One region of the Salibaculum sp. genome, then DNA from elsewhere that is predicted to be linked to it. Evidence: riboswitches for the same ligand, from Rfam matches in the RefSeq annotation. Region 1 holds a riboswitch; the other holds the start of a gene.
The links. Region 1 has a riboswitch for cobalamin ahead of VJ897_RS06740 (TonB-dependent receptor plug domain-containing protein). Riboswitches for the same ligand answer to the same signal wherever they lie in the genome.

Region 1 (14,698 bases):
CCGGTGGCGGCATAGATCCGCTGCGCTTCGGCAGGGGACAAGACGGTGCCGGGGGGTGTGGCACGCGGCGCCGGGTCCGACGCTTGTGCCGCCTCGAAGCGCTCCGGCTGGGGCTGCGCGGGGGACTCGTCTTCGGGCGCAGCGTCGTCCGGGGCAGCGGGTGTGCCCGTCTGCACCTCGGGTTGGTCCGAGGCGGGTGCGCCGGGGTCCGGCCTTTCCGGCAGGGACGGGACCGGGGCGGGCCCTTCGGGCTGCGGTGTCTCGGGCACGGCGCTGCCCGAGACCGGGGCCCGCGGTTCACCGGTTTCCATCGCGGGCCGTGCAGGCGGGGCGGCGGCGGTCTGGACCGGCGCCTCGTCCAAGCCGAGCCAGCGCGAGATCGTCTCGTCGTTGAGCGCGGCCAGTGCGGCCACGGCCAGCAGCAGCAGGATCAGCAGCGCCGTCAGGATCAGGCCGAGGAAGCGCGGCTTGCCCCCGACCTTGGGCGAAGATTTGCGCGCCCCGAAGACCGTCAGGCGCTCGCTTTCGTCCATGGGGGCTTCGGGCGCGAAGGCCCCGGCCTGCGGCTCGCGCGCCTTGCGGCGACTGCGAAACAGGCCCTGGGCGCGGTCGCCGCCCCCGGCAGGGGCGTCGGGCTCGGCGGCCGGGGTCGGATCGGGTGTGGCTGTGAGCGAGGCGGCCAGCGCCGGGGCTGTCTCACGCGGGACCGTGCCGGGTCGGTCAGCCTTCAATGCGGGGCCGGTTGCGGGCTCCTCCGACGGCATGGCGGCAAGGCCGTCGTCGGGTACGTTGACCGGGGCCGTGTCTTCTCCGGGGTTGAAACTCAACGGCGGGGCGGCGGCGTCCTCGGTCTCGCGGCTGGCCACGAGTGGCGCCGCGCCGCGCCGCGTTCCGAAGAAGAACCTGGGCTCCTCCCCGGAGTCGTCCCCTGCCACGGTTCCCCGTTCCGGTCCTGCGGGCGGCGCCGGGGGCGTCGGCGGTACGGCCGTGCCGGGGTCTGATTCCGTCGCGGCGGCTGCGCGGCGCGTGCCGAAAAAGAGCGGTGCCTCCTCCGCCTCTGTCGGGTCCGGGCCATTTGCCTCGGCGCGCGGGGACGTGCTGTCGGTTTCCTCCTCTGCCGGCGCGGGCGCGGGGTCCGGCACTGGGGCGTCTTCGGATGTCTCGGCGGGCGACGATTCGATCTCGTCAACGGGGCCTTGCGCGACCTCGGCGGGCTCTTCGGTTTCGGGTGCGGAGCCGCTGGACGCTCGGGGCGGCCTTGTCTCGGTCTCGATCGCTTTGGGGTCGACCGCGGCGCGTCCGATCACCACCACGGGCTCGTCGTCGCGGGTGACGTCTTGATCCCCGACCGAGCTGGCGGGGCCGAAGTAGGGCTCTCCGACGAAGGCAAAAGGATCGGGGACGGCGACGAAACTGACCGGGTTGAACCCGTGTTCCGAGGCAAAGGCCTCGGCCTCTTTCAGGGTTTCACGGGCCACGGCGGCGACATAGGTCCGACCGCCACCCTTGGAATAATCGTAGACGAGGTCCGCCAGTGCATAGGGCGTGGCCCCGTCCAGTGCGGCGCGGACGTCCTCCTCCTCCGTGCCGGTGCCGTCCAGCGCCAGGTAGCGTATCTGGGCATCGGGAAGCAGCAGCTTCGTGGCCATGCCGTTCGGTTCGAGCCGCAGGGCCGCCGCGCGCAGTCGCGCCAGCGCGCCGTTCAGGTCGGCGTCGTCCAGCGCAACCTCGCCGACCAAGGCCCAGCCGCCGCCCGTGCGATGCATCAGGCGCAACCCTTCGAAGGACAAGGACAGGGCGAAGTTCGGTTTCATGTCAGCCGACTACCATTCCGGGGGGTCAGGGCAAAATGCCCCGCCGCATTTGCGCGGGACGCTACAGCAAGGTTCCGCCAAGGCCAAGCGCCCGGGCAGAAAAGGCGCGCGCGCACTGGCGGATTCGCGCCATGATGGTCGGGGAATCCCTGCCGTCGACCTGATAGGAGAAAGACCCCGACCATGCCCCGTATCATCCGCCTAGCGCTGCTGGCGCTTTCCATCGCCCTTTTCGGCAGCCTCGTCCAGGCGCAGGAAAGCGCGCGCACGATAACCGTCAACGGACACGGCGAAGTCACCGTGCCCCCCGACATGGCCACGGTCCGTCTGGCCGTGCGCGCAGAGGCCAAGACCACCGGCGCGGCGCTGGACGAGGCGAGCCTGGCGATCCGGGGCATCCTCGACATACTGACCGCCGAGGGTGTGCCGCGCGCCGACATCCAGACCGGTGCGCTGCGCCTGAGCCCGATCCGTGGCCAGGAACTGCTCTCGGGCGCGCCAAATATCACAGGCTACGCCGCGGTGAATTCCGTCGCCGTGACCGTGGATGACCTGGACAGTCTGGGCGGGCTGATCACCGCGGCGGTGAACGAGGGCGCCAATACCCTTTCCGGTGTCAGCTTCGGCTTGCAGGACCCGCAGGCGCACGAGGACGTAGCCCGCCAAAGGGCGGTGGACGACGCTCGCCGCCGCGCCGCGCTCTATGCCGAGGCGGGTGACGTGCCGCTGGGCGACATGCTGCGGCTGAACGAACAGGGAACCGGCGGCTACAGCCCGCTGCGGGGCGGCGCCATGATGATGGAGGCCAGTCCCGCCGGCGCCCGGGCCGATGTGCCGCTGGCCCCGGGCGAGATCACCCTGTCGGCCAGCGTCGTGGTGACCTACGCCATCCCGGCGGCCTGGTAGTACATGGCGTGGCGGGGCGCCTTCGGCCCCGCCGTCCCTCGGCTCAGGCCGTGGCCTTGTCGAGCGCCTGGTCCAGGTCGGCGATCAGGTCGTCGGCGTCCTCGATCCCGATCGAGAAGCGCACCACGTTCGGGCCGGCCCCCGCGGCCTCTTGCTGCTCGGGGGTAAGTTGCCGGTGCGTGGTCGAAGCCGAGTGGATAATCAACGACCGCGTGTCGCCAAGGTTTGCCACGTGGCTGAAGATCTCGACGGATTCCACCAGCTTGACGCAGGCATCATAGCCGCCCTTGACCGCCACGGTGAAAAGCGCCCCCGCGCCCTTGGGGCACACCTTGGCGACACGGTGGTGATAAGGCGAGCTTGGCAGGCCGGCGAAAGTCACCGCCTCGATCCGGTCGTCCTGTTCCAGCCAGGCCGCGATCTTCTCGGCGTTGGCGACATGACGCTCCATGCGCAGCGAGAGCGTCTCGATCCCCATAAGCGTGTAATGGGCGGCCTGCGGGTTCAAGGTCATGCCAAGGTCGCGAAGGCCCACGGCAATGCCGTGGAAAGTGAAGGCCAGCGGACCGAAGGTCTCGGCGAACTTGAGCCCGTGGTAGGCCGGTTCCGGGTCGCTGAGCGAGGGAAACTTGTCGGAGGCGGTCCAGTCGAAACGCCCCGAGTCGATGATCGCCCCGCCGGTGACCGTGCCATTGCCGGTCAGGAACTTCGTGGTGGAGTGGACGACCAGCGTGGCGCCGTGCTCGATCGGGCGGCACAGGTAGGGCGTGGCGCTGGTGTTGTCGATGATGAGCGGAATACCGGCATCATCGGCAATGTCGGCGATGGCGCGGACGTCCATGATGTAGCCGCCGGGGTTGGCGATGGCCTCGCCAAAGATGGCACGGGTGTCCTCGTCGATGGCCGCCCTGACGGCTTCCTCGTCGTCGAAGTCGACGAACTTGGCCGACCAGCCGAAGCGCTTGATGGTCTGGCTGAACTGCGTGACCGTTCCGCCGTAAAGACGGGTCGAGGCGACCACGTTCTTGCCCGGCCCCATGAGCGGGAAAAGCGCGAGGATCTGTGCCGCGTGGCCCGAGGAACAGCAAACCGCCCCGGCGCCGCCTTCAAGCGCGGCCATGCGTTCCTGCAGGGCGGCGACGGTGGGGTTGGTCAGCCGCGAGTAGATGTAGCCGACCTCCTGAAGGTTGAACAGCGCCGCGGCGTGATCGGCATCGCGGAACACGTAGGCGGTGGTCTGGTAGATCGGCACCTGCCGCGCGCCCGTGGCCGGATCGGGACGCGCCCCGGCATGAACCTGCAGCGTGTCGAAACCATAGGTGGGTTGGTCGGTCATTCCTCGGATCCTCCATTGAGAGATTTGGCCGAACCCTAGGCCGGTTTTCCGGCAGGCTCAACGTGCCGCCGGACAAAGAGGACACATGTTCCGCCAGAGGTCGGGATGCAGGCCATCCGTTCCGGGTCGGGCGGTTGCCGAGAGAAGTGCGTCCGCGCGCTTTCATTCTGCCGGGTGGACACGTGATACGCTGGACCGAACGAGGCGCCTGCGGGGCGCGCACCGGGGGCTCTGCCCCCGTCGGCCATGGGCCGACTCCCCCGCGGTATTCTTGACCCAAGCAAGCACCGTGCCCTCGCCCAGAGGGTCGCCAGGCGCCTTGGACGAGGGGCTTCTTCGGGTGCGGCCATTGGCTCCGCAGCCTGTGCCGCCGTGTGGTTATGGCGCGTTAAGGTTAACGCCGTCCTAATGCTTCTTTGGGGCGAAAATACCGCGGGGGGAGGCGCGCGGAACGCGCGGCGGGGGGCTGGCCCCCCTTGCGCGGGTCGGGGTCAGCGCATCCAGAAGCCTTCCTTCTTGATGCGGTTGCGCAGTTTGCGTTCCGGTTTCGGCAGATTGTCCTGGTCGAAGAGCGCGCGTACCTTCTGGCCCCGGCCCTGGTAGATCATCCGCTTGAACGGGTCGTGTTGCTTGAGCAGTTTCTTTACCTTGTTGGGGGCGCTGACCTGTTCCAGCACCTGCACCACGTGGTCGCTTTCCCGGGCATAAAGCAGCGGCAGCAGGCGGTAGTGGCAGGTCAGATCTCCGTCCAGACCATCGAGGTCCGGGCCGGGCCGGCCGCCGCCGAAACTGTGGATCACCAGGGGCAGCGCCACCTGGTCCAGCCAGGGGTCGAGCGATTGCAGCACCAGTTCGTCGGGCGGGGCATCGCGGATATCGACGGCCCAGTCGCGCCAGCGGGTGCCGAAGGCCGGGGCGTCCGGGCCGATCACCCATCCGGCGTTGAAGTAGAGGTAGCGTTGCCAGTATTCGTCGGGCTGGTCGGTATCCAGGGTGTCCGCGAAGCCCTCCAACCCGAACTTGTCGTAAAGGGATTTCCAGGTGGCCGTGTACCCGGGCCAGTAGAGCTCTTGCTCGGGCCAGGTGCCCGTGCGGCGCATGGAGGCGGCGGGGCGGTCGAAGTCCGGCGCCAGCCGCGACAGGTCGCCGGTGATCAGCGTGTCACTGTCAAGAAACAGAAAGGGCCGCCCCCCGGGCATGGCGCAAAGGGCCTCGATCTTGTTGCCGTGGGGGTAGGCGTGGCCGAAGGCGGTGTTCTCGAAGGGCAGGAGCGTGGCGCCATTCTCCGTGAGCGCGGTGCGTACATCGCCGGTCATGGTCGGATCGTTGGGCCAGAGCGGGCCGGGTTGGGGCTCGGCCACGTAGACCTTGCCCGGGAAATCCGGCGCCATCGCCCTGAGGGACGCGACCAGCAGCAGCGCCTCGTATTGCAGGCGGCCGCGCTGTGCAACAAGCACGATATCGAAGTCTGTCGCCCTGTCCGCCCCGTTGGTCATGACTGTCTTGTCCGCTGCCCGTTCGCCGGCACTATAGGGTCCGCCGGGGGGCCGCGAAAGGCCTCCCGGATCAGGGCTGATACGACAGGGGCACGGTGAAGCTGTGCGGCCCGGTGCCCAGTGCATCGGGAGCGCTCGGGTAGCGTGCCGCGCGGACGGCATCAAGGGCGGCGTTGTCCAGATTCGCGTCACCGGAACTGCTGGCCACGCCCAGAGCCGTCAACCGCCCGGCGCCTGTCAGGGTCAGGCGGACGCGGACGGTTCCGCTGGCCCGCGTGCCGCGCGGATAGGATTTGCGGCGCTCGATGGCCCTGTGCACACCGCTGCCCCATTGCGCCATCAGGCGGCGGCTCGTGGCGCGGTCCGGCCCCTGGCTGACCTGCGTGGCGGCCGGGCCAGCGGTTTCGCCGCTGCCGATTTCGGCGGCGGCCTGGGCCGGCTGCGCAGGTCTGGATTGGGCCGGCGCGGGGGGGCGCGCGGCGGGGCGGGGCGTGCGGTCGGGCGCCAGGGCGCTGTCGCTCGGCGGCGGAGGTGTCGTGTCGAGACGCGGCGGGGCGGGCGAATCCGGCCGAACCGGCTGCGCGAGGGCGGCTGGGCGGGCCGTTTCGGCAGGGGGCCCGGCTTGCGCCGTGGCCGTGGGCGCTGCGTCGATGTCGGGCACCGGCAGGGCCGGCGCGGCGGTATTGGTTCGCGCCGGGGCCGGCACATGCTGCGGTACGCGCGGCGGCGGCGCGGCGGCTGTCGTGACCGGGCGGTCGGGGCGGGCTGCCGGCCGGGCCTGTGCTTCTGGTGCGGGGCGTGTCGGGGTCTCGCCCGTGGTCGGGGCCCTCATGGCCGGGGCATTTTCGGCGGGCGCGGGCCGGGTCTCCCAGTGTTCGACCAGTGCGGTCGGGGCGCTGGCTGCAAGGGTGACGCGGTCCTGGCCCGCCGTGCCCCCGCCCGCGCGGCCCGACGGGTCGAGCGCGGGCACGATGGCCAAGTGTGCCGCCGTGGCCACGCCCAGGAAAAGGAGAAAGTCGGCCCGTATCATTCGCGCACCACCAGTTCCACGGCCCGTTCGGGGTTAAGGCGGGACAGGATCGCCGCCAGCCGGGTCGCTGGCAGGGCGGCATCGGCCGCAACGGTCAGCGGCACCTCGGCGGGCAGCGCCGCAAGCGCGGGCCAGACCGCGGCGCCGCGCAAACCGTCGAAGGCCGGCTCTCCGGCTGCCGTGATCCACAACATGGCATCGCCTTCGGCCAGGGCCTGCGGATTCGCTTCCGGCGGCGATACCTCGACTGGCGGGGCGGGTGCGATGCGCGAGGTCATCATGAAGAAGATCAGCAGCAGGAAGACCACGTTTATCATGGGCACGATGGCGCCATCGCGGCTCAGGTGGCGGGGGCGTCGGATGGGGGCGGTGAACTGCATGGATCACTCCTCGACCAGGGACAGCCGCGTGAAGCCCGCGGCCTCCAGCGCGGTCATGACCTGCACCAGGCGTTGCAGGTCGGCCGCGGCAGCAGGGCGCAGGACGATCATGTCCGAGGGTGCCCGCGTCAGCTCGGCCAGCGCGCCGGCCAGCGCGTCCAGCGTGATCGTTTGACCGTTCAGGCGCAGGTCGTCCGGGGCGATCCGCACGAGGCGCGGCGGGCCGGTATAGGCCGATGCCCCGCCACCGCCGGACCGCAGGGACAGGCTGTGGTCGCGGGTAAACTGCGCCGTCAGCATGAAGAAGATCAGCAACAGGAAAACAACGTCGATCATCGGCGTCAGACTGGGGCGGCGCGGCGCCCTGTCGCGGGCGAAGGAAAACATCAGGCCGCACCCTCCGCCCGGTCCGCCTGGGCATGGATCACCAGCCGGGTCGCGTGGTCCTCCATGTCGTGGCGGACGGAGTCCGCCACGCTCTCGAACCAGGATTGGGCAACCGTCGCGGGGATCGCCACGGCCATGCCGGCCGCGGTGGTCAGAAGCGCCTCCCAGATGCCGCCGGCCAGCACGCCGGCGTCGGCCTGCGCGCCGCTTTCCTGCAGGGCCTGGAAGGCCTCGATCATGCCCAGAACGGTGCCCAGCAGGCCCACCAGGGGCGCGATGGTCGCGATCAGCTCGAGCGGGCGCAGGCCGCCGCGCAGCTCGGCCAGGGCCCGCTGGGCGAGGCGGGTGATTTCCTCGCGCGCGGCTTCCGGGGCGAAGGCGCCGCTTTGCAGCACCTGCCAGCTGTCGGTCACGAATTGCAGGCGAACGGTGCGGGGCGGGTCGGGCAGGGCCGCGGCCTGTCCCGCGCAGAGTCGCACGACCAGCGCCTCGGCCCGGCCCCCGGTCCAGGCCCCGGCCAGCGACAGCCGCCAGACTTTCCACAGCACCAGCGCCAGCGTCAGCACCGACAAAGCCGCGATGAGCCACAGGGCCGGTCCCCCGCGGATCAGCATACCTGCCAGTGCGTTCAGATCGCTCATGCCCGGTCCCTCTCCATCGTTTCAGTCCATCCCCACCACGTCGAGCGGCTGGAAGATCGGCCCGGCCTCGGTCTGTGCGAAATGCGCGATAATGTTGAAATGTTCGGTCAGATTGTCTGGCGTGAGAACGTCGCCGGGCGCGCCATCGGCGACAAGCCGGCCCCCGCCCAGCAGCATCAGCCGGGTGCAGTGCCGCGCTGCGAGGCCCAGGTCATGGATCGAGACCACGGCCGACCGCCCGGCCACGGCCAGCCCGGCAAAGAGCCGCATGGTCTGGATCTGGTGGGCGGGGTCCAGCCCGGCGATGGGCTCATCCGCCAGGACCAGCGGCGTGTCCTGCGCCAGCGTCCGGGCGATCAGGACGCGGGCCAATTCGCCCCCGGACAAGTCGGTCGCGGTGCGATGGCGAAAATCTTCCAGCCCCATGTCGGCGATGGCGCCGTCGATCGCCGCGCGATCCGTCCGGCCGATCGGCTGCCCCGCCCCCAGATGCGGCAGGCGGCCCAGCGAAACAAGGCGTTCCACGCTGACCGGCCAGGCGACCTCGCGGGCCTGGGGCATCCATGCGGCCTGTCGCGCGCGCGCCCGTTGGGGCAGGGTGGCCAGGCTGCTGTGACCCGCGGCGGGCAATAGGCCCAGCACGGCGCGCAGCAGTGTCGTCTTGCCCGCGCCATTGGACCCGATCAGGCCGATCAGTTCGCCCTTGCCGATGGAAAAGCTCACGTCGCGCAGGATCATGTGCTTGCCACGCTCCATTGTCAGGCCCGAGACACTGAGCAAGGTCATGCCATCTGCCTCCGGGTCTTGTAGATCAGGTGCAGGAACAGCGGTGCCCCGACCAGCGCGGTGACCACGCCCAGCTTGAGGTCCTTGGTGGGCAGCACCACGCGCACCAGGATATCGGCGGCCAGCAGCATCGCCGCCCCGCCAAGCGCCGAGGCCCAGAGCAGGGCGCCGGGCCGCGCCCCCACAAAGGGGCGCAGCAGGTGCGGCACGACAAGGCCGACAAAACCGATGGTGCCCGCCACGGCCGTCGAGGCGCCGACCACGGCCGCCGTGCCCGCCACAAGGGTCAGTCGCAGCCGGGTCAGGTCGACGCCGAGTGCCTGTGCGGCGTCCTCGCCCAGGGTCAGTGCGTCCAGACCCCGTGTCAGCGTGGCCAACAGCGCCAGCCCCAGAGCGATCAGGGGCAGCGCCAGCCAGACATGATCCATGGACCGATCGGCCAGCGAGCCCATCATCCAGAACACGATTTCCGAGGCGGCGAAGGGATTGGGCGACAGGTTCAGCACCAGCGAGGTCAGCGCGCCTGCCAGAGACGACACCACGATCCCCGCCAGGATCAGCGTGATCGAGGCCCCGCGCGGCCCGGCCAGAGCCAGCACCAGCAACACGCCCAGCACCGCGCCGGCCAATGCCGCCAGCGGCAGGCCAAAGGCAAAGGCCGCGGCCAGCCCGGTCTGGATCGCCAGCACCGCGCCCAGGGCGGCCGAGGCCGACACCCCGATCAGGCCCGGATCGGCCAGCGGGTTGCGCAGGTAGCCCTGCATCGCCGCGCCCGCCATGCCGAGGCTTGCGCCGATGACCAGCGCCAGGATGGCGCGGGGCAAGCGAATTTCGCGCATCACCAGCGTCAGCGGCGTGCCGTCATCGACGAAGAGGGCGGCGAGGCTGTCGCCATAGGGCGCATTGGCCGGGCCGATGACCAGAGCGGCGGCAACAAGTGCCAGCACGAGCGCCGAAAGGGCCAGCATCAGCCGGCTCATCGGCGTGCCCCGGTCGCGGCCAGCCGGGCGTTCGACAACCGCGCGATGGCGTCCAGAACCAGCGGCGTGCCGCAGGACCAGTCCTGGTCGCTGACGATGCCGCGCATGCTGTCGCGTTTCAGATGCGCCACGACGGGGTGGTCGAGGATTTCCTCGGCCCGCGAGTCGGCGGGGTAGGACTGGCCGGTGATGACCGCGTCCGGGTCGGACATTGCCAGCAGTTCCAGTGGCAGGAATCCGCCCCAGGCCAGGCCGAAGTCGTCGGCAACCAGGTCGAACCCGGCGGCGGTCACGATCTGGCCCGGGAGGGTCCGGCCGCCCGAGGACCAGCCGTTGGCGGAATAGAGCGCGGCGCTGGGCCGGTCGCCCTCGGGCGGGGCCTGCGTGGCGAGTTCGGCCAGCCGGGCATCGAAACGGGCCACCATGCGGGCGGCGGCGTCTTCGCGGTGCAGCACCTCGCCCATGCGTCGCAGCCGGTCGCTGATATCGGCAAGGCTGCCCGCCGGCTCGAAGACGGCGACGGGCACGTCGAGGCGGCGCAGCATGTCCAGCGTCGTGCGGTCCGAGAAAGAGCCCGCGATCACCAGGTCCGGGGCCATCAGGTAGATTTCCTCGGCCAGCCCGCGATTGGGCACGTACTGCCGGGCCTGTTCGACCAGCGCCGAGCCGCGGGCCTGCTGCGACAGGTAGGAGACCGAATGCAACTGGCCCTCGTCGGCCAGCATCATCGCCAGCTGGTCGGTGCACAGGTTCATCGAGACGACACGCTCCGGCGGGGTGGCGGGCACACCCGTATCCGCCCCGTCCTGCGCGCCTGCGGGGGCGGCGGCCAGCACCGCCCCCAGCGCAAGGGTTATGACCCTAGAATTGCGCACGCAGCCCCACGTAGACCGCCCGATCGGAGGTGCCGTAGCCCGCCTGGGTCTGGTATTCCGCGTCCAGCAGGTTGTCGACGCGCAGGTAGGCCTCGGCCCCGTCGCCCAGCGCGTAGCCGACCTTGGCATTCACGACCGAGTAGTCATCGAGGCTGGGTCGGTCCATCGCGCCTTGCAGGCTGACGCTGCCCGCGACCCGCTCGGTGATGTCGCCCGACAGCGTGGCCGATATATCATGTGTCGGGAACTCCAGGTTCCAGGCGTTGCCACCGCTGAGCGGGGGGTTGTCGCCCTCGGTGTAGGTATAACTGGCGTCCAGGCGCATGGCATCGCTCAGCGGCAGGCCCAGCTCCAGTTCCACGCCCTGCCGCATGACGGTGCCCGGCACGTTCGCATAGCTGGTGGTGTAGTCGATCAGGTTCTCGGTTTCATTGTAGAACAGAGTGGCGCGCAGGTAACTGTCTTCGCCCAGCCGCCGTTCAATGCCCAGATCCAGTGAACTGCTCTCCTCGGGTTCAAGATCCGGGTTCCCGACGAAGGGCCCGTAAAGCTCGTAGAGCGAGGGAGCGCGGAACGCGGTCGCCGCCGAAGCGCGGACCACATAGTCTGGTGCGGGACGCCAGGAGGCGGCCAGACGCCCCGTGGTGAAGGTGCCGAATTGCGAATGCTCGTCGAGGCGCAGGGTGCCGACCAGGTCGAGGTTGCCCGACGGGGCATAGGCCAATTCGGCGAAGGTGCCGACCAGCTCGGCTTCGCCCGACCCCGGTCCGTAGTCGCCGGACTGGTCGTAGCTCTCGCGGGTGGCATCTGCGCCGAAGCGTAGGTTGATGGCATCGTTCAGGGACATCTTGCCCAGGTAGGACAGGCCGATGCGACGCCCCTCGTAAAGATTGTCGGCGCCAAAGCCGCCGCTGCTGCCTTCGGTGTCGCGGTCGATGGCGTAGTAGGTGACGGCGACTTCGCTGTCGATCGTGCCGGTGGGCAGTTGTGCCATGGCGCGCAGGCCCAGCGCAGTGTTGTCTGTCGTCTCGTCCGGCGAGCCGTCGGCCAGCGGGAAGCCCTCGTCGAATTCCCCGTGGGAATCTTCGTAAAAGCCGTTGACCTCGACCCGTCCGCCCCCGGCCAGGTCGCGGCCCAGGGCAAAGCTCAGACGGTTGGCGCGGTAGCCGTCGGCCTCGTCGTTGCCGTCGTTCTCGTCAGCGGCGGAAAAGCCGTCGGTCCAGATCGAGGACAGCGTCAGCGCGTAGTCCATGTCGCCCTGCTTCATGGTCAACCCGTAACTGGCCGCGAGGGTGTTGTAGCTGCCCAGTTCGATGGACGCGCTGGTGGTCAGGCCTTCCTCGGTGGCGCGGCGGGTGGTGATGTTGACGACCCCGCCGATGGATTCGGACCCGTAAAGCGCGCCCTGGTTGCCGCGCAGGATCTCGATGCGGCTGACGTCGGCGGTGCGCAGGCTTCCGAAGTCATAGGCCACCTGCGGCCCCGAGGTATCGGTGACGTCGATGCCGTCGACCAGCACGCGCACGTAGTTCTGCCCGGCGCCGCGAATGGAGATCGAGGAAGTCGTTCCAACCGGGCCGCGGGCGCGGATATCGACACCCGGCAGGCGGGAGATGTAGTCGATCACGCGGGCCTCGCCGCTTTCTTCGAGGTCCTCGCGGGTCACGACGCTGGCGGTGGCGCCGATGCGTTCCAGCGTGGTCTCGTCAAGGTTGCCGCTAACGATGATCTCGTCCAGCTCGAAGGCCTGTTGCGCGGCGAGTGGCGTGGACAGGGCGAAAAGGGCGGTCGTCGCCCACAGGGTTTGTCTGGTCATGGTCATCCCAATCAGGTTTCGGGCCGGGTTCGGCCCTGCTTCTTGTCTTGTGATCGGGGGAGATCGCACTCCTCCCGCGCACGGCTAAAGATGCCACCACGACGGAAGGTCCGTTATCCACGGCGCGCCCCGCGCCCGGATAGGGTGATCGCTTCGGCAGGTCTCCTGACTTGCGGGTCGTCGCTTTGCCGGGCCTTCCCCCGGGCGCGTGGGCCCGAAGTGGCATATGCCGGCATCGCTCTCCGCTCACAGTTGCGGGGGCAGTCGCGGATTTGGCCATCTGCATGACCGCACCGCAGTTCCCTATTACCCGGACGGCGTGCCGCCCGAGACCGAAGCAATCTCGTGGATATAGCCCGCTCGCGTCTCTGTAAAGGGGGCAGGCTTTACCGGATCAGCAGGGCGCGGAAATCATTGACATTGGTCAGGGTGGGGCCTGTCACCACCTGGTCACCCAGCGCGGCGAAGAACCCGTGCGAGTCGTTGCGCGCCAGCGCAGCCCCCGGGTCGAGCCCTGCCGCGCGTGCCCGGGCCAGCGTGTCGGGAAAGACCTGCGCGCCCGCGACCTCGGCGCCGCCATCGACCCCGTCGGTATCGCAGGCCAGGGCATGGATGCCCGGCGCGCCCCGCAGTGCGAGCGCCAGCGCCAGCGCATATTCGGCGTTCGGTCCGCCCGAACCGTCGCCGTGCCGCGTCACGGTCAGTTCACCCCCCGAAAGGATCAGCAGGGGCCGGTCACCTGTGCGATCACGTCGGGCTTTCAACGCCCGGGCTGCATGGTCCGCCGCAATCCTGCACGCCTCTCCCTCGATCGCGTCGCCCAGTAGACGCACCTCGATGCCCTCGGCGCGGGCCAGGTTCGCCGCCGCGGCCAGCGATTGCGAGGGCGCCGCGATCACCTTGTTTTCGACCCGCGCCAGTCGCCTGTCCCCGGGCGGCACCGGCGCGCCGCCCCGGGCCAGATGCGCGGCCACCGCCGGGGGTGGCGTCACGTTCCAGCGCGCCAGGATCTCGGCCGCCCGGGCTGCGTCGCCCGCATCCCCCACGGTGGGCCCGCTTGCTATGTCGCCCGGCGCGTCGCCGGGCACGTCCGAGATCATAAGAGCCAGCATCCGCGCCGGATGGGCCGCCGCCGCCAGCCGCCCGCCCTTGACCGCCGAGAGCTGCTTGCGCACGCCGTTGACCTCGGAAATCGGGGCGCCGCTGGCCAGCAGATCACGCGAGACCGCCTGCTTGTCGGCGAGCGTCAGCCCCGCGACGGGGGCACAGAGCAGGGCCGAGCCACCGCCGGATATGAGCGCCAGCACAAAATCTCCCGTGCCCAGCCCGCTGACGAGGTCCAGCATGCGCCGGGTCGCCGCCACGCCGGCGAAATCGGGCACTGGATGCGCGGCCTCGACGATCTCGATCCCCGCGCAGGGACGGGCATAGCCGTACCGGGTAATAACCAGCCCCTCGCAAGGGCCCCACGCGGCCTCGACCGCCTCGGCCATCCGCGCGCTCGCCTTGCCCGCGCAGATGACAACGACCCGCCCCTTCGGTTTGGGTGGCAAGTGGCCGGCCAGTATGCGTATCGGGTCGGCCACCTCGACCGCGCGGTCGAACAAGCGGCGCAAAAGGCCCGGCTCTGACTTGCTGTCCTCCATTTCATTGGTATTGCGCAAATCGCCGCGTGCATAAAGCCCAGCGCTTGCATCCGTAGGTGCAAGATCATCGCGGGATCTGGTCAAATGGGGAGGGGAATGGTGGGCGACCCAGGAATCGAACCTGGCATGGGTCTCCCCGGCGGAGTTACAGTCCGCTGCCGCACCTTGCAGCTCGTCGCCCGACGCTGCGGGGGATAGCCGCGAGGCATTGGGGCGTCAACACCATTTTGGCGCAGGCTCTTGCGGATTTGCGCTGCCCATCCCATGACGGGCCAAAGGAGAACGCCATGAAGAAACCCAAGTGGGTTGTCGAGAAAGAGCAGGCCCGCCGCAAGGCGGGTGCCGATACCGTCTGGCTGTTCGGACTGCACGCAGTGCGCGACGCGCTGATGAATCCCGCGCGCGAGAAGCTGCGCCTGGTGGTCACCAAGAACGCGCTCGACCGGCTGGGTGACGCGGTGGCCCAAGGACCTGCTCCCGAGATGAGCGACCCGCGCAGGTTCGCCGCCCCCATCGACCCGCAATCGGTGCACCAGGGCGCGGCGCTGGAGGTCAGGCCCCTGGACTGGGGGGCGCTGGCCGAGGCCTGTTATCCGAAGGGGGCG
Region 2 (14,698 bases), on a different contig from region 1:
TCGGTGGGTGCGATCCCGGCGGCGATCAGCCGGTCCTCGATGTCCGGGCGCAAGCCCCTCAGCGCGGCGCGCAGCATCTTGCGGCGCTGGTTGAAGGCCTTGGCGACGACCTTTTCCAGTGTCTTCGGATCGGCCGGGAACCGCGGCGCTGGCAGGGCTGTCAGATGCACCACAGCGCTGTGCACCTTGGGCGGCGGCGTGAAGGCCTGCGGCGGCAGTTCCATGACAATCCGTGCCTGCGTGCGCCACTGCGCCAGAATCGCCAGCCGCCCATAGGCCTTGGAGCCGGGCGTGGCCACGATCCGCTGGGCCACTTCTTTCTGGAACATCAGCGTCAGGCTGTCCCAGAAAGGCGGCCAAGCCGCCGGCGTCAGCCATCGCACCAGCAGTTCGGTGCCCACGTTGTAGGGCAGGTTCGCGGCCACGCGCACCGGCGCGGACAGGTGCCGGGCCGTGTCGAGGTCAAGCGCGTCGGCGTTCAACACGTCGAGACGACCGGGGTATCGCTCGGCAATTTGCGCCAGTGCGGGAAGGCAGCGGCTGTCCTTTTCCACCGCCACCACCCGGCGCGCGCCCTCGGCCAGCAAACCCCGTGTCAGGCCACCGGGGCCGGGGCCGATTTCCAGCACGTCGTGATCGGCCAGTGATCCGGCCTGCCTGGCGATCCGGGCCGTCAGGTTCAGGTCGAGCAGGAAGTTCTGCCCCATGGCCTTTTTCGGGGCCAGGTCATGGGCCGCGATGACCTCGCGCAGGGGGGGCAGATCATCCATGGGTTGGTCGTCCTTCATGATGGTGGGAAACGCCTCGCGGGGGGCTTACCGCCCGTCGCGTGCGGTGGCCATCCGCGCGGCCATGCGCAGCGCCGCCACCATCGAGGCGGGATTGGCCCGGCCCGTCCCCGCGATGTCGAGCGCGGTGCCGTGGTCCGGCGAGGTCCGCACGAAGGGCAGGCCGAGCGTGACGTTGACGCCCTCGTCGAAGGCCAGCGTCTTGATCGGGATCAGCGCCTGGTCGTGATACATGGCCACGGCGGCATCATAGCGGGCGCGGGCAGCGGCGTGAAACATCGTGTCGGCGGAAAGCGGCCCGGTGATGTCCAGCCCCTCGGCACGCAGGGTTTCCAGCACGGGCGCGATCATCTCGATTTCCTCGTGCCCGATCTTGCCACCCTCGCCCGCATGGGGGTTCAGCCCCGCCACCGCGAGGCGCGGCGCGGCAATGCCGAAATCGCGAATGAGGCTGGCATGTGTGATGCGCATCGTCTGCGCCAGACCGTCTGCGGTCAGTGCCTCGGGCACCTGGGCCAGGGGGATGTGGATGGTGGCGGGCACAACGCGCAGGGTTTCGCTGGCCAGCATCATCACCACCCGATCTGCCCCGGCGAGATGTGCGAGGAACTCGGTATGGCCGGGAAAGCCGAAGCCAGCCCCGTCGATCAGGGCTTGCTTGTGGATCGGCGCGGTGGTCAGGGCGGCACAGTCCCCGGACCGGACGAGGTGAACGGCCTCCTCGATGGCGCGTATGACGTGGGGTGCATGGGCGGCATCGGGCATGCCGGGGCGGCGGGGTGCGCCGAAGTCGCTGGCGAGCACGGGCAAGCCGGTCGCGGTCTCTGCCGCGGCGGCGCTTTCCACCGCCTGCCATGGCGTGCCTTCGGGCAGGTGGGCCGGGTCGCCAATCCACAGGATCGGCACCTTTCCCTGCAGGGTCCGCCAGGCCGCCGCGGCGACCTCGGGGCCGATCCCGGCCGGGTCGCCGCAGCTGACGGCGATGGGCCGCATCAGTTGCCGGTGATCCGGGCCGAGGCGCGCAACTCGGCCAGCAGCGCTTCGGCATAGCCCGACAGCCGCTGCGACCGCAACTGGTTGCGGACCGCGTCGCGGTCCTGCGCGCCGTTCTCGGCGGGGGTGCGGCCGCAGAGCATCAGCAGAACCAGGGTGTCTCCCCCGGCACGGGTAAGCCCCCAGGAGGTCTCGCCGGGGTCGAGCTTGGCCAGTTCAACGGCCACGTCCTGCGGAATCTCGTCCGGTGGCAGCGCATTGCGTTCAAGCACCCGTGGCGGCTGGTCCCTGGCCACGCCGTACAGATCGTCGCAGGTATCCACCCGGCCGGCAACGCGCGCGGCACGGTCCAAAGCCTGCTCCGACAGGCCGCCGTCTATGTAGTAGGCGGCATAGTCGATCTCGGCGGGGGCGGGGGTGCCCCGTGTCACCTCGCGCAGGTCGCGCAGCTGGAACAGGGCGATGCCATTCTCGATGGGCAGCGGATCGGTCACTTCGCCCGGCGCGAGGCCCAGGAAGATCGGCCGCAGCGGTGCCGGGAAATTGCTGATTGGCAGCCAGTCGAGCCGCCCCCCACGCTCGCGAGAGGGCAGGGCCGAAACCCGGCTCGCCTCGGATTCGAAAGCCGAGAAGGACGTCAGCTCGCTGATCTGCTCGGCGCGCTGCATGGCCGCCTCGGCGCGTTCGGGCGGGGCCGGAATGATGATCTCGTTCAGCAAAACCTGGATTCCCGCGCCGCCCTCGGACCGGCCCAGGGCGCGATCCACCTCGGCTTCGGTGACGCGGGCGCGGCTGTCGTAGCGTTGACGGATGTAGTCGCGCCAGGTCGCGTTGATGCGGACGAAGTCACGCATGCTTTCTTCCTCGATCCCGTTCTGGCGCAGCACGGTCAGGAACTGGTCCAGGTCCTGGTCGGCGCGCGCGGCGAAATCCGTCATGGCCCGTTGCAGGCCCTCTTCGGTCAGGCGCAGCCCGGCGCGCTCAAGCTCCTGTGCCTTGAGACGCTCCTCGATCAGTTGCTCCCGGGCGAGGTCGGCGAGATCGCCCGGGGTGCGGAAGACCTCGAGCATCCGTTCGCGCTGTTCGATCTCGAAGGGTGTGATGGCCTTGTCGTTCACCGTGATCGCCGGCGAGAACTGCGCCTGCGCGGGCAGGGCGACGGGGACGAGAAGGGCGAGCAGGATCAGAACGGCACGCATCGGAACCTCTTGGCTTTTGTCGATGTCTCAGTCCTGGCAGCTGCGGGCTGGCCCTTCCCCGGTACGCCCGGAGGAAAAGCCGTTCAACCCCACGACCAGGCCGAAGTCGGTTGTCGGTTGCACAGTAGTCGAAGACGTGAAGCGGCGCGACACCGAAAAATCCACCGTCACGCATTCGTTGCGCCAGCCCAGTTCGAGCCCTGCCGTCGAGGGCGAACCATCGGCCAGATCATAGCGCATGTCGAGTCCCGCCGCCCAGCGGTCGTTGAAGCGATAGGCCCCGTCGAGGCTGATCTCGCGCACCGCCTTGCTGCGGTCCTCGTCGGCATCCTTTGGCAGGAAGATGTAGCCCGCCGCGAGGTCAATGCGCCGGGTGCGCCAGTCCAGAAGCGCTTCGGCCCGGGTCACGGCCAGACCGTCGTCGATCAATGTCCGGCCGCGCAGGCCCAGCCCCGTGCCGGTGTCCAGTCCGCCGGCGATCAGCCAGTCCGAGGCCGCACCGTCCAGCCCCGAGGTGTGCGTGAAGGCGGGGTTTTCCGTCGTGCGCAGCACCCGCCCGAACGTCAGGCGGCTGTGCCAGCCGGCCTGCCCGCGCCGGGACCAGCTCAGCCCCAGGGCGGCACTGGTTCCGGTTTCGGCGGCGTCCTCGCCGGGAAAGCGCGACAGCGCCAGCAGGCTGGCCTGGTCGAACTCGGCGGTGACGCTGTCCTCGTTCGGGGGCGTGTCGCCGGACTGGCCGGACCAGGCCAGTTGCACCACCGGTTCGAGCACATGCGCTGCCCGCGCGTCCTGCCGGATCAGGGGGTAGCGCAGGGTCACGGCGGCCTGTCCGGTGGTGCGGGTGGTGTCCCGGGCGGACGCATCGGGCGAAAAGGCGTAATGGTCAAGCCGCAGCCCCGCGCGGGTTTCCAAAACCAGCCCGGGTCCGGCGACATGGGCGCGGTGCCAGTCGGCCCAGACCCCCGCGCGCAGTGTGTCGCCCAGCCCGTCGGGCCCGGCATCCAGCGTGCGCAGGTGCCCTTCCAGCCCCGCGCCGTAGCTCAGCGTGCCGCCGATGGCCGGGGTGGTGCGCCGTTCCCGGCGGGCCTCGGCCACGAGCGGTGGCAGGCGGTCGTTGTCCTCGGCGGCGCGCAGGCTCTGGTAGAGGGTCAGGTGCGCGCGCCGCATCTCCCGGTCGGTGATCCGCGACAGGCTGATCTCGCTGTCCAGCCTGTCGCCGCCATTGATGCCGTAGTCCAGCAGGTAGGCGTCATCCGATGCGGTTTCGACGTCGAAGCGCAGCCGCGTGCCGCCGCCCAGCCGGAAGGCCCCGTCGGCAAAGAGATAGCCGCGCCCCCCGTCAACAAGGCTGTCGCGCGTGACGGCGCCCGAGACCTCGATCTCGCCGCGCAGGTAGGCCTGCCGGTAGCGAGCTTCCAGCGTGGCTGTCTCGGTCGAGATGTAGGGCGTCACGGTCAGGTCGCGATGGTCCCCCAGCCGGATGAAATAGGGCAGCTTGATCCCCGGTCCCAGCTGGTCGGTCGTGCGCAGTTCGGGGGCCAGCACGCCGGTTGCCCGGCTGACACTGGGGTCCGGCAGGCGCAGGCGCGGCAGCCAGAGGATCGGCACCCCGTAGACCCGGAACCGGGCATTCTCGAAAAAGAGCTGGCGCGCCTGCTGGTCGTGGATGACGCGCGCCGCGCGGATTTCCCACAGGGGTGGGCGGCCGTCGTCGCAGACCTTGCAGGAGGTCGCTGCGCTGCGGCTGAGTTGCGTGTAGCGCCCGCCGACCCGGTCGATGCGGTCGGCAGCCAGTTGCAGCCGGTCGTCCAGGATCAGCCGTGCCCCGCGCAGCAGCCCGTTTTCCAGCCGCGCATCCAGGTTGGCGCGCTCGGCGGTCAGGATCTCGCCCGCCTGGGTGCGAATGAAGATCGGGCCGGTGATCGCAAGACGGTCGGTGCCGCGGTCATAGGTGATGCGCGCCGCCGACAGCCGCGTGCCCTCGAAGAAGACCTCGACATTTCCCTCGGCGATCAGCCGTTCGCTGCCGGGCGGGACGATCACCCGGTCAGCCAGCAGAGTGGCGGATGCCTGCGCGGCCAGCGCTTGCGGCCAGAGCCACAACAGGCAGATCAGAACCAGCCGCCGCATCAGCCGTCCTCCAGGTGCAACAGCAGACCCAGCGACGCCGCGATCCCCGCGACCGGCGGCGCCCAGGCGGCCAGCGCAACCGGGATCTGGCCGTTGTCGCCGAGGATTTGTGCGAAATTGCGCAGGAAATAAAGCCCGAAGCTGAGCACAACCGCCGTGAGCACCAGCAGCCCCACGCGCCGCCCCCGCTGGGGACGCATGGTAAAGCCCGCCGCGATCAGCACCATGGCGCAGAGGAACAGCGGCTGGGCCAGTTCCATCTGGAGCCAGACCCGGTGGCGCAGCGCCGAGAAACCCGCGGCCTCCAGCCGGTCGATGAAGGCGGGCAGGTCCCACACGGAAATCGAGCTGGGGGTCCCGAAACTGTCGCGGATCCGGTCTGCAGACAGAGTCGAAGGGATGCGCAGGCTTGCGTGCGTCGTGGCCCATTGCTCGGCCACGCGGCTGTCGGAGAGCGGCCATGACTTGGCATCGGTCAGCACCCAGGCCCCCGGTGTCAGCTCGGCGCTGGCGGCCTCGACGCGGCGTATGGGCCCGCCCTCCTGCGTGAAGGTGATAAAGGTGACATCTTCAAGGACGGTGCCGTCAAGGTTGGTCGCCTCGGCCCGGATCACCGTCTGCCGCTCGGCGTCGCCCTGGCGCAACCAGAGCCCGTCGTCCGAAATCGACAGGATGCTGGACCGATTCTCGCGCAGGCTGGAGGAACGGTTCTCGTATTCCTTCAGCGTGGCGGCGACGATGGGATTGAACAGGGCCACCGCCAGAAGGCCGATCAGGAGGGTCATCATCAGCGGCCCGAGAAAGGCGCGCAGCGCCGAGCGGCCCGCGGCCCGCGCCACCACCAGTTCCGATGACCGCGACAGCCCCAGGAAAAGCGCGATGGCGCTGAGCACGGTGATGAGCGGCAGCAACTCGTAAAGCGCCTGTGGCAGGTTCAGCAGGGTCAGCGCCACCACCTGCGCCGGGCCGGCTTCGGTTCCGGCGAAACGGCGGCCCTGCTCGACCAGGTCGATGAAGCCGTTGAGCAGCAGGAATATTCCGAAGGTGCTGGCGAAACTGACCATGAAGCGGCGCGAGAAATAGCGGTGCAGGATCATGCCGCGCCCCCCTCGGGCAGTGTCGGGCGCCGGCGCAACAGGTAGGGGCGGGCGCTGGCGACAAGCAGCGCGAGGCCGGCGGCGAGGCCGAAGGCCAGGCCGGCATAGGCGGCGGGCCAGGCGCCGAGCGCGGCGCGGGCCGCCCCCATCCCGGCGCTTTCCACCGACTTCATGACCACGACCAGCACCACCGCGCCCAGGATCTGTTGCCAAAGCCCGAAGCGGCTGAACCCGCCCACCAGAAGGGCGGCGAAGCCCAGCAGCGCACCGACCAGCGCCGTCAGCGGCTGCACGAACCGGTCATGCCCCTCGTGCACAAGGTAGGCGGCGCTTCTGCCCGTTTCCTCTTCAAGCGCCGGGGTGGGCGACAGGAGCTCGGCCGTGGTCAGTTCGCGCGCCGAGCGGCTGCGATCGCCCACCTCGGGGACGAGCGCGCTGACGTCGTAGGCGAAATCGTCGAAGCTGGTCGTGAACAAGCGTTGATCCTCGTGAACAAGGGTCTGTGCCAGTCCGTCGATCATGACCAGTTGGGGTCCGGCCTCGGCCCGCACGAGGAAGGCGCGGCTGGCCGTGTAGCCGATGTGCCGGTCCGCGCGGCGGCTGTCCGAAAGGAAGACATCGCGCAGCTCCCCCTGGGCCGAGACATCGCGGACGAAGAGGGTCACACCGGCCGAGGGTGACATGAACTGCCCCTGCGTCAGCAACCGTGCCGAGAGGTTGCGCGAGATCTCGGCCTGGCGCTCGATGAGGCGGCCCTGGGACAGCGGCACAAGTACGTGGGTCAGCACCAGCATCAACGCGGTCACGATCCCCCCGAAGACGACCACGGGCCGCGCCAGCCGGAACGCCGAATAGCCGGTGGCCTGGACAACCACCAGTTCGCTTTCCGAGGCCATGCGGTTGGTCACGTAGACGGCAGAGGCGAAGGCGGCCAGCGGCAGCACGATCTGGATCAGCGCGGGCAGCGAGAGCGCCGTCAGTTCCAGGAAGACCCAGGCCGACTGCCCGTCGGTAATGATCTGGTCAAAGAGCTGAACCGCCTGGTTGATCCAGTACATCAGCACCAGCACGAGGGAGAAAAAGCCGAAGACGGTAAGGAATTGCGACAGCATGTAGCGGTCGAATCGCGGCACCTGTCTTCCCCCGTGTCGTGCTGGCCCCGCGGGCCCTTGGCAGTGGATGGAAGGTATCCCAGTTTGCGGGGCAACCCAAGTGCTCTCTGGCCATCGGGCGAGGGGCAGGCTACCTCTTGCCCGACAGCCAGACGGCAGAACACATGACAGCAAGGAGCGCCCCATGTCCCGACCCGCCGAAATCCGCTTTCACGAGACCGACCTGGAGGGACTTGCCGAGCGCGCGGGCCGTATCGCGGTGGTGGTCACGCCCGATGGCAAGCTCGACCAGGGCGCGCGCCGGGTGAACAGCCTGACCAAGAAGGCAGTGGCGCGGCTCGTCGGCAGCGACCGTTTCGAGAAGGCCGCCGCCGGCGATGTGATGACGCTGGACTGGCCTGCCGGGCTGGCCGCCGAGGCGGTGCTGGTGGTCAAGTTGCCGCGCCGTCCCGGCATCGAAGAGGCGCGCCGCGCGGGCGCGGAGCTGGCCAAGGTCCGCGGCAAGGGTGACCTGCTTGTCCTGCTGGGCAGCACCGGGCGGGGGGCCGACCTGTCGCTTGGCCTGGCGCTGCGCGGTTACGGATTCGAGGCCCACAAGACCGACCCCGCCACGGCGCCGGGCCCGGTGGACATCATGGCTTCCAGGCCCGAGGACCTCGCGCAGGAGGCCGCGCCCATGGCCGCCGTGGCCGAGGGAGTCTTCTTTACCCGTGATCTTGTCAATGAACCGGCCAATGTGCTGACCACCGACGATTTCGCCGCGCGGCTGGCGGCGATGCACGACCTCGGGCTCGAGGTCGAGATCCTCGAAGAGTCCGATCTGGAAAACCTCGGAATGGGTGCGCTGCTCTCCGTGGGGCAGGGCAGCGCCAGTCCCTCCAAGGTGGTCGTCATGCAGTGGCGGGGCGGCGGCGACCAGGCGCCGCTCGCGCTGGTGGGGAAGGGCGTGGTCTTCGACACTGGCGGGATCAGCCTGAAACCGGCCGCGGGCATGGAGGACATGACCATGGACATGGGCGGCGCGGGCGTCGTTTCCGGTGTCATGCGCGCGCTGGCCCTGCGCGGGGCCAAGGCCAATGTCGTGGGCCTTGTCGGGCTGGTCGAGAACATGCCCTCGGGCACGGCCACGCGCCCCGGCGACGTGGTCAAGACGATGAAGGGCGACACCGTCGAGATCATCAATACCGACGCCGAGGGGCGCATGGTGCTTGCCGATGTGCTCTGGTACGCGCAAGAGCGGTTCAAGCCCGCGGGCCTGATCGACCTGGCCACCCTGACAGGCGCCATGGTGATCGCCTTGGGGCACGAGAACGCGGGCGTCTTCAGCAATGACGACGCGCTCGCGGGGGCCTTTCTCAAGGCAGCGGGGGCCGAGGGCGAGGGCGCCTGGCGCCTGCCCATGGGCGCGGCCTATGACGAACAGCTCAAGAGCCGGATTGCCGACATGAAGCACGTGGGCGGCCGCCCCGCGGGGTCGATCACCGCTGCGCAATTCCTGGGCCGTTTCGTGCAGGAGGGGGTGCCCTGGTGCCACCTCGATATCGCGGGCGTGACCGTACAGACCAAGGATACGGCGCTGGCGCCACAAGGGGCCACGGGCTGGGGCGTGCTGGCGCTCAACCGCCTTGTCGCGGACCGCTACGAGGGGTAGCGGAATGGGCGCGGCCTACTTCTACCACCTGACCACGCAACCGCTCGAACGGGTCCTGCCGATGCTTCTGGACAAGGCGCGCGGGGCGGGCTGGCGCATCGAGGTGCGGGGCAAGGATGCCGCGCGCATGGCGGAGCTGGACGCCGCGCTCTGGCTTGGCCCCGAGGAGGGGTTCCTGCCGCACGGGCTGTCCGGCGGGCCGCACGACGCGGACCAGCCGATCCTGCTGACGACGGGGCCGGACGCGGGCAACGCCCCCACCTGCATCATGTCCGTGGACGGCGCCGATGTGACCCCCGGGGAAGTTCTGGCCATGGAGCGGGCCTGCGTGATCTTCGACGGCCATGACGGCACGGCGGTGCAGGTGGCCCGCGGCCAGTGGAAGGCCCTGACGCAGGCGGGCTGCGCGGCGCAATACTGGTCGCAGGAAAGCGGGCGATGGGAAAAGAAGGCCGAGGCGGGCGGCTGATCCCGCGCGGCCCGGCGCACGGACGAAAGGGCCGCGCGGGGAGGGAACTCTGAATGGGTTGCGGGTTTCCTGACAGCGGTCATTCGCGTTGAGTGCGGCGAAAAAACCGGTTCGCGCCCTTGCCGAGCGATGCTGCGGCGTCTCAGGACAACCGAAATCCTGTACCAAGCGAGCATCCTGGCCGCATTTTATTCCCACGTTCGATCGTCGCGGAAAATTTCATTTGCTCCATGAATGGACGTGAACATCGCGCCCGGAGTGGCCCTTCATGATCTTGACGGCCAGTTCCTCGCGTTCCTTGTTATCAACACGGACCCAAAGAAGAATGCCGCCGTGTTCGATCTGATTTGCGTAATAGTCCTTGTGATGCTTGCCCACCCGGCGCGCCAGCAATGTGCCGATCACGGCAGAGGGGCTGCCGCCGATGGCAATGGCAGCAATGGAGGCCGCAAGCGTGCTTGCCGGCGTGAGCATTGCAGCCATGGCGATATATGACCCGACAAAGAAGAACCCTCCAGCGATCGCGCCTTCCAGTTCACCGATGGCTTCTTCGGATACAAAATGCGCGCGCGGCGCATGCGGATCGTCTTCCAGATCGGAGGCGCGCCAATACGCCTTGCCAAGCTTTTCCTTCAAGACACTCTCATTGGCCAAAAGGCTGATGTTGGAATGGTGAATTCCGACCATTCGCAGATCATAGAACGCTTGTTGCAGGTCCTCGAACGTGTCGAACACGCCGACGGCCTCGGGGGTGTCGATCACCATGGTCTTGTGCTGTTCATTTTCCGGTTCAACCATGCGTGCCTCCCGAGTCCGATCTGGCCATGTCACGACATTGGTAGACATCCACCACATGCAATGCATTGACACGGGTCAAGGACGGCACGGCGATCCGATGATAGCTGCGACCCGTCAGCTTGGCCCGCTGGCGTTCGCCCTGGAGAACCGGCCGGGAGTTTTCCGAGATGGGCGGTCTGCCCTGACCAGCCCCGCCGCCCCGCGCCATGGCCGCTTCGGGCTGAGAGCGGTCCTTGCCGTCTGCGTGCGCGGCATGTGCCCAAGGCCGCGCATGGAGTGGTGACCGCGCATGGAAGACCGCGCCTCGCCGCCCTATCGCGTCAGGATCAGCCGGTTGTCCGCTATCTCGATCCGCTCGAACCGGTTCAGGTAGGTCATGCCCAGCAGCGAACGGTCCATCTGCCCGCCGTTGACCGAGGCGCGCAGGTTGCGGTCCTCGACCGGTCCGAGGGCGACGCGGTCCAGCACCACGGGCGCGATGCGCACCTCGCCGTTGGCCGTCCGGGCGGTGCCGATGAAGTTCAGATCCGCCGGGTCCAGCCCCACGCGGGCGGCGTCCTGGCGTGTCAGCACCACCTGCGTGGCCCCGGTATCCACCAGGAAGGGAACGGTGACGCCGTTGACCTGCAAATCCAGGTGAAAATGCCCGTCGCGGCCGCGCGGGACCTCGACCACATTTTCGGAAATGGTCGCCTGGGTCAGGGTCAGATCGCCCTTCATGTCCTGCCACAGCCCCGCGGCGGCGATGGCGCCCACGAAGATCAGGACCCAGATCATCGCCTGCTGGGCCATCTGGGAGCCACGCAACCGGCTGTGCGCCAGGTAGGACCCAAGGATGGCCACCCCCAGTATCGAGAGAAACACGAATGATGCGATCTGGTCTCCGGTCATTGGCAACAGATAGGGTTTATCCGCCCAGACCGAAAGACCTCAGACCGTCGAGGACGAATTGCACCGAAAGCGCGGCCAGCAGCATCCCCAGCAGTCGCGTGACGACGTTGATGCCGACCTTGCCCAGCAGCCGCTCCAGCAGGCCCGCGCCCAGGAACATGATCAGCACCAATGCCAGCACCGCCAGCAGCACGCCCATGATGGCAGCAAAGCCGACCAGCCCCTCGCCCCGGCCCACCAGCAGGATGATGGTGGCAATGGCCCCCGGTCCCGCGATCAGCGGGATGGCAAGGGGGAAGACCGACGGGTCGTCGTCGTCTTCCTCGTCCTCGTCGGCCTGATCGCGGCGGCGCTTCTGGCGGCGTTCGAACAGCATGTCCAGAGCGGTCAGGAACAGCAGGATTCCGCCCGCGACGCGAAAGGCGGGCATCGAGATGCCGATGAACCCGAGCACGGCTTCGCCGAAGAGCGCGAAGACCAGCAGGATCGCGAAACTGATGACACAGGCCCGCACCGCGAGCGCCCGGCGCCTTGTTGCGGTCATGCCCCGGGTCAGGGCGACGAAGATCGGGGTCAGCCCGATCGGGTCGATCACCACGAAAAGCGCGGCGAAGGCGGTGACGAGGAAGGCCAGGTCGATCATGCCCGCGACCCTAGGCGGGCGCGACCCGCGTGACCAGCCCCCGCGACCCGCCCAAGCATTGACAGCGGCATGCACGCTGGCCTACCCGTCGGAAGACGGTTCCCGGCGGTCACACACCGTTGGGTGAAAAGGGAACGTGGTGCGCCCGATCCGGGCAATTCCGCGGCTGCCCCCGCAACTGTAAGCGGCGAGCGGCGCCGAAACTGACCACTGGGGACGATGCCCCCGGGAAGGTCCGGTGACCGCCCCGACCCGCGAGCCAGGAGACCTGCCGTCGTGACTGTCAACCCGGGCGGGGTGCCCTGGCAAGGCGTCTGCGATGACAGAAGGTCCCGTCTGACCAGTGCCGCGCCAGCCTCCGCCGCAAAGCGCGGAGGGCGCGATGATCCTGAACGATATCCTGAATGCCATGCGGGTGCCGGGCTGCTCGGACGCACGGGCCCGGCAACTTGCCCACATGGGCTACGTCGAATGGCTGGGCGCGCTGCCCGGCACGGCGAACTACCCCGAAGCCGTCGTCCGTGCGCTGGGGGCCGCGGCCCCCCTTCGGGACGACGAACCGTCGGTGGCCGAGTTCTGCCGGCTGCTGGAGAACAGCCTCAACCGTCCGCTGGAGCCGCTGACGCTGATCCCCCCACGGCCGGGCCGACGTGGCGGCACGCGCGGGCGGCGGGCGATGCTTTAGCGGGCATTCCCAAGCGGCGTTCCCCGCCGTCGGCAGCACCCCGGTCAGAGGCGGTCAACCGGCCTCGGCGGAGTCCAGTTTCTGTTGCGCGGCCAACCAGAGGGTCTCGGCACGCTCCAGCCCCTCCATCACCTCGGCATACTTGCGGTTCCATGTTTCCAGCTCACCCGCCTTGCCGTCCTCGTAGAGCGCGGGATCGGCCAGCTTTCCGGCCAGTTTCCCGCGCATCTCCTCGATCTTGGCGACGCGGGCCTCGCATTTTCGCACCTCGGCGCGCAGTTCCATGATGCGGTCGCGCGAGGGACGGGGGGCCTTGGGTTTTGCAGGCTTCGCCGGCTTGTCGCCCGAGATCAACAGCTTGCGATAGGCCTCGAGGTCCTCGTCGAAGCCCGTCACGCGGCCGTTCTTGACCAGCCAGAGCCTGTCGGCCACCAGGCTGAGCAGGTGCATGTCGTGGCTGACCAGCACCACCGCGCCGGAGTAGGCCGTCAGCGCCTCGACCAGGGCCTCGCGGCTTTCGATGTCAAGGTGGTTGGTCGGCTCGTCCAGGATCAACAGATGCGGCGCGTCGATCGTGGCAAGCAGAAGCGACAGCCGCGCCTTTTGCCCCCCCGACAGCTTGGCCGCGGGAAGCTCGGCCTGGTCTGCGGTCAGTCCGAAGCCCGCCAGCCGCGCCCGCAGGCGGCCCGGGGCCTCGTCGGGACGTTCGCGGCGCACGTGATCCAGCGGCGTGTCCTCGGGGCGCAGTTCCTCCAGCTGGTGCTGGGCGAAGTAGCCCACGCGCAGTTTATTGTGGGCGGTGAACGTCCCCTTCTGAGGGTGAAGTTTTCCGGCCAAGAGCTTGGAAAGCGTCGATTTACCCTCGCCGTTTCGGCCCAGAAGCGCGATCCGGTCGTCCTGGTCTATGCGCAGCGACAGCCGGTCCAGAACCGTGGTTTCGCCATAGCCCACGGCGACCCCGTCGGTCGCGATGATCGGCGGTGAGAGCTCCTCTGGTTCGGGAAAGCTGAAGGCGCGCAGGGCAGCCTCTTGCGGGGTCGAGATCAGGCTGATCCGCTCGATCATCTTAAGCCGCGATTGGGCCTGTTTCGCCTTGGAGGCCTTGGCCCGGAACCGGTCGACGAAGCTCTGCAGGTGGGCGACCCGGTCCTGCGCCTTGCGGTTCTGTGCTTCGGCGACGGCCAGCCGCGCGGCGCGCTGTTCGGCGAAACGGTCGTAGGGCGTGGCGTAATAGGTGAGCTTGCGGTCTTCGAGGTGCAGGATGCCGCCCACGGCCCGGTTCAGCAGACCACGGTCATGGCTGACCACAAGCACCGTGTGGGGGTAACGCGACAGGTAGCTTTCCAGCCAGAGCGCACCTTCGAGGTCGAGGTAGTTGGTCGGCTCGTCCAGCAAAAGCAGGTCAGGGGCAGAGAACAGGACAGCGGCAAGCGCCACGCGCATCCGCCAGCCGCCCGAAAAGGCCGAACAGGGCATGCGCTGCTCGGTATCGGTAAAGCCCAGCCCCTTCAGGATCGCGCTGGCCCGCGCCTCGGCCGACCAGGCGTCGATATCCGTCAGCCTGGTCTGGATTTCGGCGATGCGGGCGGGGTCCTCGGTGTCCTCGGCCATCAGGGCCAGGCGCTCGGTATCGGCCGCCAGCACCGTGTCCAGAAGCGAGGTGTCCGAGCCCGGCACCTCCTGGCTGACACCGCCGATGCGGGCGCCCCTGGGCAGGTCGATCGTGCCGCCCTCAAGCGTCAGTTCACCCCGGATCAGGCGGAACAGCGTGGTCTTGCCGGTGCCGTTGCGCCCCACCACGCCCACCTTGTGGCCGGTGGGAATGACGGCGCTGGCGTTCTCGATCAGGGGGCGGCCCTCGACCGAGTAGGAAATGTCTGAAATTCGCAGCATGCCGCAGGAGGTGCCAGAGGGCGGCAGCCGCGTCAATCGCACCTTTTCAAGCCGACCCCCCCATGCTATCGGCGCGGCGATATTCAACCCGACCATCGAGGAATGACCCATGGCCACCGAACGCACCCTGTCGATCATCAAGCCCGACGCCACCGCCCGCAACCTGACCGGCAAGATCAATGCCAAGTTCGAGGACGCCGGCCTGCGCATCGTCGCCCAGAAGCGCATCCAGCTGACCAAGGCCCAGGCCGAGCAGTTCTACGCTGTCCACGCCGAGCGCCCCTTTTTCGACGAACTGACCGGCTTCATGGCGTCGGCCCCGGTCGTCGTGCAGGTCCTTGAAGGCGAG

Region 2: another riboswitch for cobalamin. It lies ahead of VJ897_RS08785 (hypothetical protein); the one in region 1 lies ahead of VJ897_RS06740 (TonB-dependent receptor plug domain-containing protein).

What each region holds. Positions count from the first base shown of each region.
Region 1 covers NZ_DATFIP010000040.1:10,153-24,850, forward strand. The annotation lists gene VJ897_RS06685 (hypothetical protein) at 1-1,814, opposite strand, end outside; gene VJ897_RS06690 (SIMPL domain-containing protein) at 1,998-2,720, shown strand; gene VJ897_RS06695 (O-acetylhomoserine aminocarboxypropyltransferase/cysteine synthase family protein) at 2,764-4,056, opposite strand; gene VJ897_RS06700 (GT-B fold glycosyltransferase domain-containing protein) at 4,548-5,552, opposite strand; gene VJ897_RS06705 (TonB family protein) at 5,623-6,582, opposite strand; gene VJ897_RS06710 (ExbD/TolR family protein) at 6,579-6,962, opposite strand; gene VJ897_RS06715 (ExbD/TolR family protein) at 6,966-7,349, opposite strand; gene VJ897_RS06720 (MotA/TolQ/ExbB proton channel family protein) at 7,349-7,990, opposite strand; gene VJ897_RS06725 (ABC transporter ATP-binding protein) at 8,012-8,776, opposite strand; gene VJ897_RS06730 (FecCD family ABC transporter permease) at 8,773-9,756, opposite strand; gene VJ897_RS06735 (ABC transporter substrate-binding protein) at 9,753-10,631, opposite strand; gene VJ897_RS06740 (TonB-dependent receptor plug domain-containing protein) at 10,618-12,447, opposite strand; cobalamin riboswitch at 12,586-12,799, opposite strand; gene VJ897_RS06745 (glycerate kinase type-2 family protein) at 12,834-14,093, opposite strand; tRNA gene VJ897_RS06750 (tRNA-Tyr) at 14,191-14,274, opposite strand; gene rlmB (23S rRNA (guanosine(2251)-2'-O)-methyltransferase RlmB) at 14,381-14,698, shown strand, end outside.
Region 2 covers NZ_DATFIP010000054.1:48,815-63,512, reverse strand. The annotation lists gene rsmA (16S rRNA (adenine(1518)-N(6)/adenine(1519)-N(6))-dimethyltransferase RsmA) at 1-770, opposite strand, end outside; gene pdxA (4-hydroxythreonine-4-phosphate dehydrogenase PdxA) at 816-1,781, opposite strand; gene VJ897_RS08830 (peptidylprolyl isomerase) at 1,781-2,980, opposite strand; gene lptD (LPS-assembly protein LptD) at 3,008-5,110, opposite strand; gene lptG (LPS export ABC transporter permease LptG) at 5,110-6,207, opposite strand; gene lptF (LPS export ABC transporter permease LptF) at 6,204-7,340, opposite strand; gene VJ897_RS08810 (leucyl aminopeptidase) at 7,504-8,970, shown strand; gene VJ897_RS08805 (DNA polymerase III subunit chi) at 8,975-9,439, shown strand; gene VJ897_RS08800 (hypothetical protein) at 9,659-10,237, opposite strand; gene VJ897_RS08795 (retropepsin-like aspartic protease family protein) at 10,550-11,128, opposite strand; gene VJ897_RS08790 (MarC family protein) at 11,145-11,771, opposite strand; cobalamin riboswitch at 11,851-12,061, shown strand; gene VJ897_RS08785 (hypothetical protein) at 12,154-12,456, shown strand; gene VJ897_RS08780 (ABC-F family ATP-binding cassette domain-containing protein) at 12,511-14,349, opposite strand; gene ndk (nucleoside-diphosphate kinase) at 14,459-14,698, shown strand, end outside.